2 regions of the Bacillus sp. BSL6 genome follow, and region 2 is predicted to be linked to the other one. Evidence: riboswitches for the same ligand, from Rfam matches in the RefSeq annotation. Region 2 holds a riboswitch; the other holds the start of a gene.
The links. Region 2 has a riboswitch for S-adenosylmethionine ahead of metK (methionine adenosyltransferase). Riboswitches for the same ligand answer to the same signal wherever they lie in the genome.

Region 1: it holds a riboswitch for S-adenosylmethionine, as region 2 does, so the genes downstream of both, RCJ96_RS20470 (bifunctional O-acetylhomoserine aminocarboxypropyltransferase/cysteine synthase) here and metK (methionine adenosyltransferase) in region 2, are expected to answer to the same signal.

The regions. Positions count from the first base shown of each region.
Region 1 is NZ_JAVGCW010000006.1:272,234-276,542, reverse strand. It holds gene RCJ96_RS20480 (transcriptional regulator YeiL) at 1-369, opposite strand, end outside; gene RCJ96_RS20475 (YjjG family noncanonical pyrimidine nucleotidase) at 476-1,171, shown strand; SAM riboswitch class I at 1,445-1,549, shown strand; gene RCJ96_RS20470 (bifunctional O-acetylhomoserine aminocarboxypropyltransferase/cysteine synthase) at 1,642-2,940, shown strand; gene metA (homoserine O-acetyltransferase MetA) at 2,924-3,829, shown strand; gene RCJ96_RS20460 (homoserine dehydrogenase) at 3,971-4,309, shown strand, end outside.
Region 2 is NZ_JAVGCW010000001.1:105,067-109,375, reverse strand. It holds gene RCJ96_RS00700 (hypothetical protein) at 1-146, shown strand, start outside; gene RCJ96_RS00695 (hypothetical protein) at 153-329, shown strand; gene RCJ96_RS00690 (GNAT family N-acetyltransferase) at 353-877, shown strand; gene metK (methionine adenosyltransferase) at 919-2,118, opposite strand; SAM riboswitch class I at 2,288-2,409, opposite strand; gene pckA (phosphoenolpyruvate carboxykinase (ATP)) at 2,638-4,224, shown strand.

The DNA.
Region 1 (4,309 bases), on a different contig from region 2:
GGTAGCATCTTGTAACAAAAGATGCTGACAATCTTTAAGAGGAAGCGCTAAGCATATACAATCTTCAATTACTTCCACCGTTTTCGTAACAGATTCTACGCCAATTAATCCTAATTCCCCAATGAACGAAGGTGCCTGAATAAAGTTAATCAAGGAGACCTTTCCGTTTTTGTGACTCATATATATTTTTGCTTTCCCAGAAATTAAGTAATAAAGATAAGGAACATCGACCCCTTCATTACATATCTTTTCTCTCTTCTGAAAGGAATGTAGTTCAGCATACGGTAAGATATCAAAAGAAAAAAGAGTATGGAAATTGTAAGTTTGTATGTAATGAGAGATTTCTTCGCTATTTCTGCTGACTTTCATGTTTTCACCTCATGTTTAGTATGAGATATCTCCTATTATTTTTACAAGAAAGAATGATACGATTTACGTAAATTTGTTTTTGTAGAAAAGAGAGTGTGAAGGGCTTATGAAAAAATATAAAACATTATTATTCGATGTAGATGATACATTGTTGGATTTTCAAAAGGCAGAAAAATCGGCATTACGTATGCTTTTTGAAGAGAAAGGGATGTCTCTAACTAGCGAGATTGAAGCGCAATATAAAAAAATTAATAAAAGTCTTTGGACTGCTTTTGAAGAAGGTGAAATAAATCGTGATGAAGTTGTAAATACACGATTTTCAATTTTGTTTAAAGAATACGGGGAAGAAGTAGATGGGATATTATTCGAAAATAATTATCGCAGTTACTTAGAAGAAGGAAATCAGCTCATGGAAGGTGCTTTACAATTTATAAATCAAATTCAAAGTGAGTACGATTTATATATAGTGACAAACGGTATTTCTAAGACGCAAGATAAACGATTACGTAATGCAGGGTTACATGCCTTGTTTCAAGATATTTTCGTTTCTGAAGATACAGGTTATCAAAAGCCGATGAAAGAGTATTTTGATTATGTTTTTGAAAGGATTCCTAACTTTGTGCCTGAAGAAGGGCTCATTATTGGGGATTCGTTAAGCGCTGATATGAAAGGTGGATATGTAGCGGGAATTGATACTTGTTGGTTTAATCCAGAAAGGAAATTAAATGATAGTGGGATTATACCGACATATGAAGTGCATAATTTTGAGGAGTTATATGCATTATTGAAGCAACATGTGTAATGAGAATAGGCAGTGGAACTTTTGTCCACATTGCCTATTTTTTTAATTTGTAGTTTCGTTATGTTTTGGAAGTGGAAATGCATTTCCGATAGTAGCTGCCCCAAGCATTGGTAATAGTAAATTAAGCGGAGGTTTTAAAAGGTCTTTTTCAAATGGATATAGAATATATTTCTTTTGTTATGTACATTAAGTTCTTTGTATTTAATTTAGAACATTCAGAAAAACTAATTGACATTAGGAAATTATTGCTATAAAATCAACGGTAATTGCATAGTCTTATCAAGAAAAGGTGGAGGGACAGGCCCGATGAAACCTTGGCAACAGCCGTATAACGGAATTGTGCCAAATCCTGCAGGTAGTAATCCTGAAAGATAAGAAAGAGCCTTTAGAGCGTGTTTTCAAACTGCTCCTTTCTTGTTTTCAGGAAAGGGGCAGTTTTTTATTTTGTATAAAAGAAAGGAGAATGAGAAATGGGAGAATCATGGGGGAAAGGAACGATTTGTGTGCAAGGTGGCTATACGCCAAAGAATGGAGAACCGCGTGTTTTACCGCTTTATCAAAGTACAACTTATAAATATGATACTTCGGATGATTTAGCAGCATTATTTAATTTAGAGGCAGAAGGATATATCTACACGCGTATTGGAAATCCTACTTTAGCTGCATTTGAGCAAAAGCTAGCAGATTTAGAGGGTGGCGTAGGAGCTGTTGCAACGGCTTCTGGGCAAGCTGCTATTATGCTTGCTGTTTTAAATATTTGTAGTAGCGGAGACCACTTGCTTTGTTCTTCCACAGTTTATGGCGGGACGTTTAATTTATTTGGAGTGAGTTTGCGTAAACTTGGTATCGATGTTACATTCTTTAATCCGAATTTAACTGCTGATGAAATTGTGGCCCTTGCTAATGATAAGACGAAACTCGTTTATGCAGAATCGCTAGGAAATCCGGCGATGAATGTTTTAAATTTCAAAGAACTTTCAGATGCAGCGAAAGAGTTGGAAGTACCTTTTATCGTGGATAATACATTAGCAACTCCTTATTTATGCCAAGCATTTGAACATGGAGCAAATATTATCGTTCATTCTACGACGAAATATATTGATGGGCATGCAAGTTCGTTAGGTGGCATTGTAATTGACGGAGGGAACTTCGATTGGACAAACGGGAAATATCCTGAACTAGTTGAACCGGATCCAAGTTATCACGGCGTAAGTTACGTTCAAAATTTTGGTGCAGCAGCTTATATTGTGAAGGCACGTGTTCAATTATTAAGAGACTACGGAAATTGTATGAGCCCATTTAATGCGTATATTAGCAATATCGGCTTAGAAACATTGCATTTACGAATGGAGCGTCATAGTGAAAATGCTCTTGCAGTTGCTAAATGGCTTGCTGATCATGAACGTATTGAATGGGTGAACTATCCGGGATTAAATAGTAATGAAAATTACTCGTTAGCACAAAAGTATTTGAAAAAAGGTGCTAGTGGTGTTTTAACATTCGGCATTAAGGGAGGATTAGAAGCAGCAAAAGAATTTATCGCAAATGTAAAACTAGCAACTCTCGTAACGCATGTGGCTGATGCGCGAACTTGCGTTATACATCCTGCTAGTACAACGCATAGACAATTAAGTGCCGAAGATCAGCGCTTAGCTGGCGTCACATCAGATTTAATTCGTTTATCAGTTGGTATAGAAGATGTTTCGGATATTATTGCAGATTTAGAAGCAGCGCTAGTCGGAGGCAAACAACATGCCGATCATAATTGATAAAGATTTGCCAGCTCGCAAAGTGTTGCAGGAGGAAAATATTTTTGTAATGACAAAAGAGCGAGCAGAAACACAAGATATCCGGGCATTGAAAATTGCTATATTAAATTTAATGCCTACAAAGCAAGAAACAGAAGCGCAATTACTTCGTTTAATTGGAAATACACCGTTGCAATTAGATGTTCATTTACTTCATATGGAATCGCATTTGTCTCGTAATGTCGCACAGGAACATTTAATGAGTTTCTATAAAACATTCCGTGATATTGAGAATGAGAAATTTGATGGACTCATTATTACAGGAGCACCAGTTGAAACCCTTTCTTTTGAAGAGGTAGATTATTGGGAAGAGCTTAAACGTATTATGGAGTATTCAAAAACGAATGTAACATCTACGCTTCATATTTGCTGGGGGGCACAGGCTGGTTTGTATCATCATTATGGCGTTCAAAAGTATCCTCTTAAGGAAAAAATGTTTGGTGTATTTGAACATGAAGTTCGTGAGCAACATGTGAAATTGTTACAAGGGTTTGATGAGTTATTTTTTGCCCCGCATTCTCGTCATACGGAAGTACGAGAGAGTGACATTAGAGAAGTGAAGGAGTTAACGTTATTAGCCAACTCTGAGGAAGCGGGCGTTCATCTTGTTATTGGGCAAGAAGGAAGACAAGTGTTTGCGCTCGGTCATAGTGAATATAGTTGTGATACGTTAAAGCAAGAATACGAACGAGATCGTGACAAAGGGTTAAATATTGATGTGCCGAAAAACTATTTTAAACATAATAATCCAAATGAGAAGCCGCTTGTACGGTGGAGGAGCCATGGGAATCTATTATTCTCTAATTGGCTGAATTATTACGTGTATCAAGAAACCCCTTATGTATTATAAAAAAAGATTGTGTCGCACGTGGCAACGTTTTCTTTGTAAAGATTAACTTATATTTTTCCGAATGTTCGAAAAACATTGTTTTTCAGATTTTTTACTCATATAATTTCATCTAAACACAATTTTTGAGGGGTGGACAGTATTATGAAAGAAATTCAAGTTGGCTTATTAGGTCTTGGGACAGTTGGTAGCGGTGTAGTTCGTATCATTACAGATCATCAAGAGCGGCTTATACACCAAGTAGGTTGTCCTGTGAAAGTAACGAAAGTACTAGTACAAAATATTGAAAAAGAGAGAGAAGTAGAGGTACCTTCTACTCTATTAACACAAGATGCACATGAAATTTTAGATAATCCAAATATTGACGTTGTCATCGAAGTAATGGGTGGCATTGATGATGCAAAATCATATATTTTACAAGCTTTACAAAGCGGGAAGCATGTTGTGACTGCTAATAAAGATTTAATGGCGTTACATGGGGCG
Region 2 (4,309 bases):
TCCTCTTATTTATCGCTTCCATCACTGTCGGCTTTTCTCTAAAAGGAGCAATCCCATACGCGACATTGGTGAGCATTATATTTGCGACACTATTTTTACTAAGCAGTGCTTTTTGCGCGGGCAAAGCACGTCAAATGAAAGGTTGATTACATATGTTCCAGAAGAAACCAATCCTTTGTAAATCATGTGAAAAGGAAATACAAACGTATGAAAAGGCTTGGATTCATATGCCATTTCCAGCAAGTGGCATGACGAATATGAGAAAGTATATTGAACTAGAAGGAGAGATTTATTGTAGCTCGTGTGTTGAAATAATGAACAAAAAATAGTAAATACAAAAGGGGGACTTACATTGTTTGAATCAAACCGTATCCAGTTACGAAAATTTTCCGAAGATGATATTCTAACATATTATAAATGGCATAATGATATAGACGTTATGAGTTCAACTACTCTCACTCTTGATAAATATTCCCTTCAAGACACAGAAAAACTTTGCCAACAATTTATTCATTCTTCGGACTCTAAAAGCTATATCATTGAAGAAAAAGCTACGCATCTTTCAATTGGTATTACTTCTTTAATTCATATTGATTCGTATAATCGAAACGCTGAATGTATTATTGATATTGGTAACAAGGATTACTGGGGGCAAGGTTATGGGAAGGAAGCTTTCACCTTATTATTGGATTATGCATTTTTAGAATTAAATTTACATCGCCTTTCTTTACGAGTATTTTCTTTTAACGATAGAGCAATTAAATTATATAAATCGCTCGGTTTTCAACATGAAGGAACTTGTAAAGAAGCTATATTCCGCAATGGCACTTGGCATGACATTGAACTCTTCGCTTTATTCCAACGTAATTATATATAAAAAAAGCTTTGCGCTCACTGCGCAAAGCTTTTTTTCATATATTATAGACCAGCTTGCTCTTTTAAAGCTGCAGCTTTGTCTGTACGTTCCCATGATAGATCTACATCAGTACGTCCGAAGTGGCCGTAAGCTGCTGTTTGTTTGTAAATTGGGCGACGTAAGTCTAGCATTTTAATAATACCAGCTGGGCGAAGATCGAAGTTGTTACGAACTAGTTCTACTAGTACGTCTTCAGATACTTTACCAGTGCCGAATGTATCAACTGAAATTGATACTGGTTGCGCTACACCGATTGCGTATGCAAGTTGTACTTCTGCTTTTTCAGCAAGACCAGCTGCTACGATGTTTTTCGCAACATAACGAGCTGCATATGCTGCAGAACGGTCAACTTTCGTTGCATCTTTACCAGAGAATGCACCGCCACCGTGGCGAGCGTATCCACCGTAAGTATCAACGATGATTTTACGTCCTGTTAAACCAGCATCACCTTGTGGTCCACCAATTACGAAGCGGCCAGTTGGGTTAATGAAGAATTTCGTTTCTCCATCGATTAATTCTGCTGGTACTACAGCTTTAATTACGTGCTCTTTTAAGTCGCGATCGATTTCTTCCCATGTAACATCTGGGTGATGTTGTGTAGAAATTACGATAGTATCAACACGTACTGGTTTACCATTTTCATCATACTCAACTGTAACTTGCGTTTTTCCATCCGGACGTAGGTATGATAATGTATCATTTTTACGTACTTCAGTTAAACGGCGAGCTAATTTGTGAGCAAGCGAGATTGGAAGTGGCATTAACTCTTGTGTTTCATTACATGCGAAACCAAACATTAAACCTTGGTCTCCTGCACCAATTGCCTCAATCTCAGCGTCAGTCATTTGACCTTCGCGTGCTTCTAGCGCTTGGTCAACACCCATAGCGATGTCAGCAGATTGCTCATCGATAGATGTTAAAACTGCACAAGTTTCTGCATCGAATCCGTATTTTGCGCGTGTGTAACCAATGCCTTGAATTGTTTCACGAACGATTTTTGGAATATCTACGTAAGTAGAAGTCGTAATTTCCCCCGCTACCAATACTAAACCAGTTGTTACAGTTGTTTCACAAGCTACACGTGCATTTGCGTCTTTTGATAAGATCGCATCTAAAATTGAATCAGAAATTTGGTCACAAATTTTATCTGGATGTCCTTCAGTTACAGACTCAGATGTGAACAGATGACGTTTTTTTGTCATGTGGTAAACCTCCCTACAGTAATTGTATATATTGTACGGAACTCATCCTTAATTTGCCACAGATTGCGACATACATTTATTCTCCCACACAAGCATACAGAAAAACCTTTCCTACATAATAGAGAGGAAAGGTTTAATTTGCTACTTGCATACTGCTTTTTGCCCTTCGCTCTTATCGTTCGAGACCTGTAGCCTCGCACAGGTTTTAGCACCTATTCACCTGTATTTACCACTACAAGTGAGGTTGCTGGGCTTCATCGGGCCTGTCCCTCCGCCAGCTCGGGATAAGAGAGTATCCGTCCCAACCTATACTAAAGAAATGATATTCATTTGTCAATTAATATTCACATTTTCGTGAAAGTTTTTCTCAATGCGCCTAAAATGAAATATTAATAAGGAAATAATGTATTCACACAAACAAAAAGAAATAAATAGTATACATTATTTATATAATTGTGTTATACTCTTGTTGGGGATTACGAGAAATATTTCATTAAATGAAAAGGATGGTATATAAATATGAGTACTGTGAATGTCCAAATTGGTTTACACGAATTATTGAACGGAAGCAATGCACAGATTCAACTAAGTGTTCCGCAATTAGTGGAAAAAGTATTAATGCGAAATGAAGGGAAATTAACTTCGACTGGTGCCGTTTCTGCTTCAACTGGAAAATATACAGGACGTTCTCCTAAAGATAAATTTATTGTGAAAGAAGCATCGGTTGCTGACAAAATTGCTTGGGGAGCAGTAAACCAACCGATTTCTGAAGAACATTTTAATAAATTATATACGAAAGTTTTAGAATACTTAAAAGAGAAAGAAGAGTTATTCGTCTTCAAAGGATTTGCAGGCGCTGACCGCAATTACCGCCTACCAATTCAAGTTATTAATGAATATGCATGGCACAATTTATTTGTACATCAACTATTCATTCGTCCAACTGAAGAAGAATTAACAACTCATGAATCAGAGTTCACAATTGTTTCTGCACCGAATTTCAAAGCTGATCCAGCTGTTGACGGTACAAACTCTGAAGCATTCATTATGGTTTCATTCGAAAAACGTATCGTACTAATTGGTGGTACAGAATACGCTGGAGAAATGAAAAAATCAATCTTCTCTATTATGAACTTCTTATTACCTGAACAAGATATTCTTTCTATGCATTGCTCTGCAAACGTAGGTGAAGAAGGCGATGTAGCATTATTCTTCGGTTTATCTGGAACAGGTAAAACAACATTATCTGCTGATCCAAACCGTAAATTAATCGGTGATGATGAGCACGGTTGGTCTGATAACGGTGTATTCAATATTGAAGGCGGTTGCTACGCGAAATGTGTAAACCTTTCTCACGAGAAAGAACCACAAATTTTCGATGCAATCACATTTGGATCTGTTTTAGAAAACGTTATCATTAATGACCAAACGCGTATCGCAGACTATAACGATACTACTTTAACAGAAAATACTCGTGCTGCATACCCTATGCATGCGATCGACAATATCGTACTGCCAAGTGTTGCAGGACACCCAAATACAATTATCTTCTTAACTGCTGATGCATCTGGCGTATTGCCTCCAATCAGTAAGTTATCAAAAGAACAAGCTATGTATCACTTCTTAAGTGGTTACACTAGTAAACTAGCAGGAACAGAGCGCGGTGTTACATCTCCGCAAGCAACATTCTCAACTTGCTTCGGTTCACCATTCTTACCACTTGATGCATCTCGCTATGCTGAAATGCTTGGTGAGAAAATCGAGAAACACGATGCGAAAGTATTCTTAGTAAACACTGGCTGGACTGGTGGCGAATACGGCGTTGGTAAACGTATGAACTTAGGTTACACTCGTGCAATGATTCAAGCAGCATTAAGCGGTGAACTTGCGAAAACTGAAACAGCTAAACATGACATCTTCGGTCTTGAAGTTCCACTTCACGTACCAGGTGTACCTGACGAAGTGTTAATGCCTGAACAAACTTGGGCTGATAAAGCTGCATATAAAGCTAAAGCAATCGAACTTGCAAATGAATTCAAAGCTAACTTCAAAAAGTTCGACAGCGTATCTGAAGACATTATTAACTTAGGCGGTCCAATCGCTTAAGCGCAAACTTTCTGTTGGAATAACCCTTTACTCATATGAATAAGTGTCGTGTAACCGTAAAGTTTCGCGTACTCACCGACAAAAC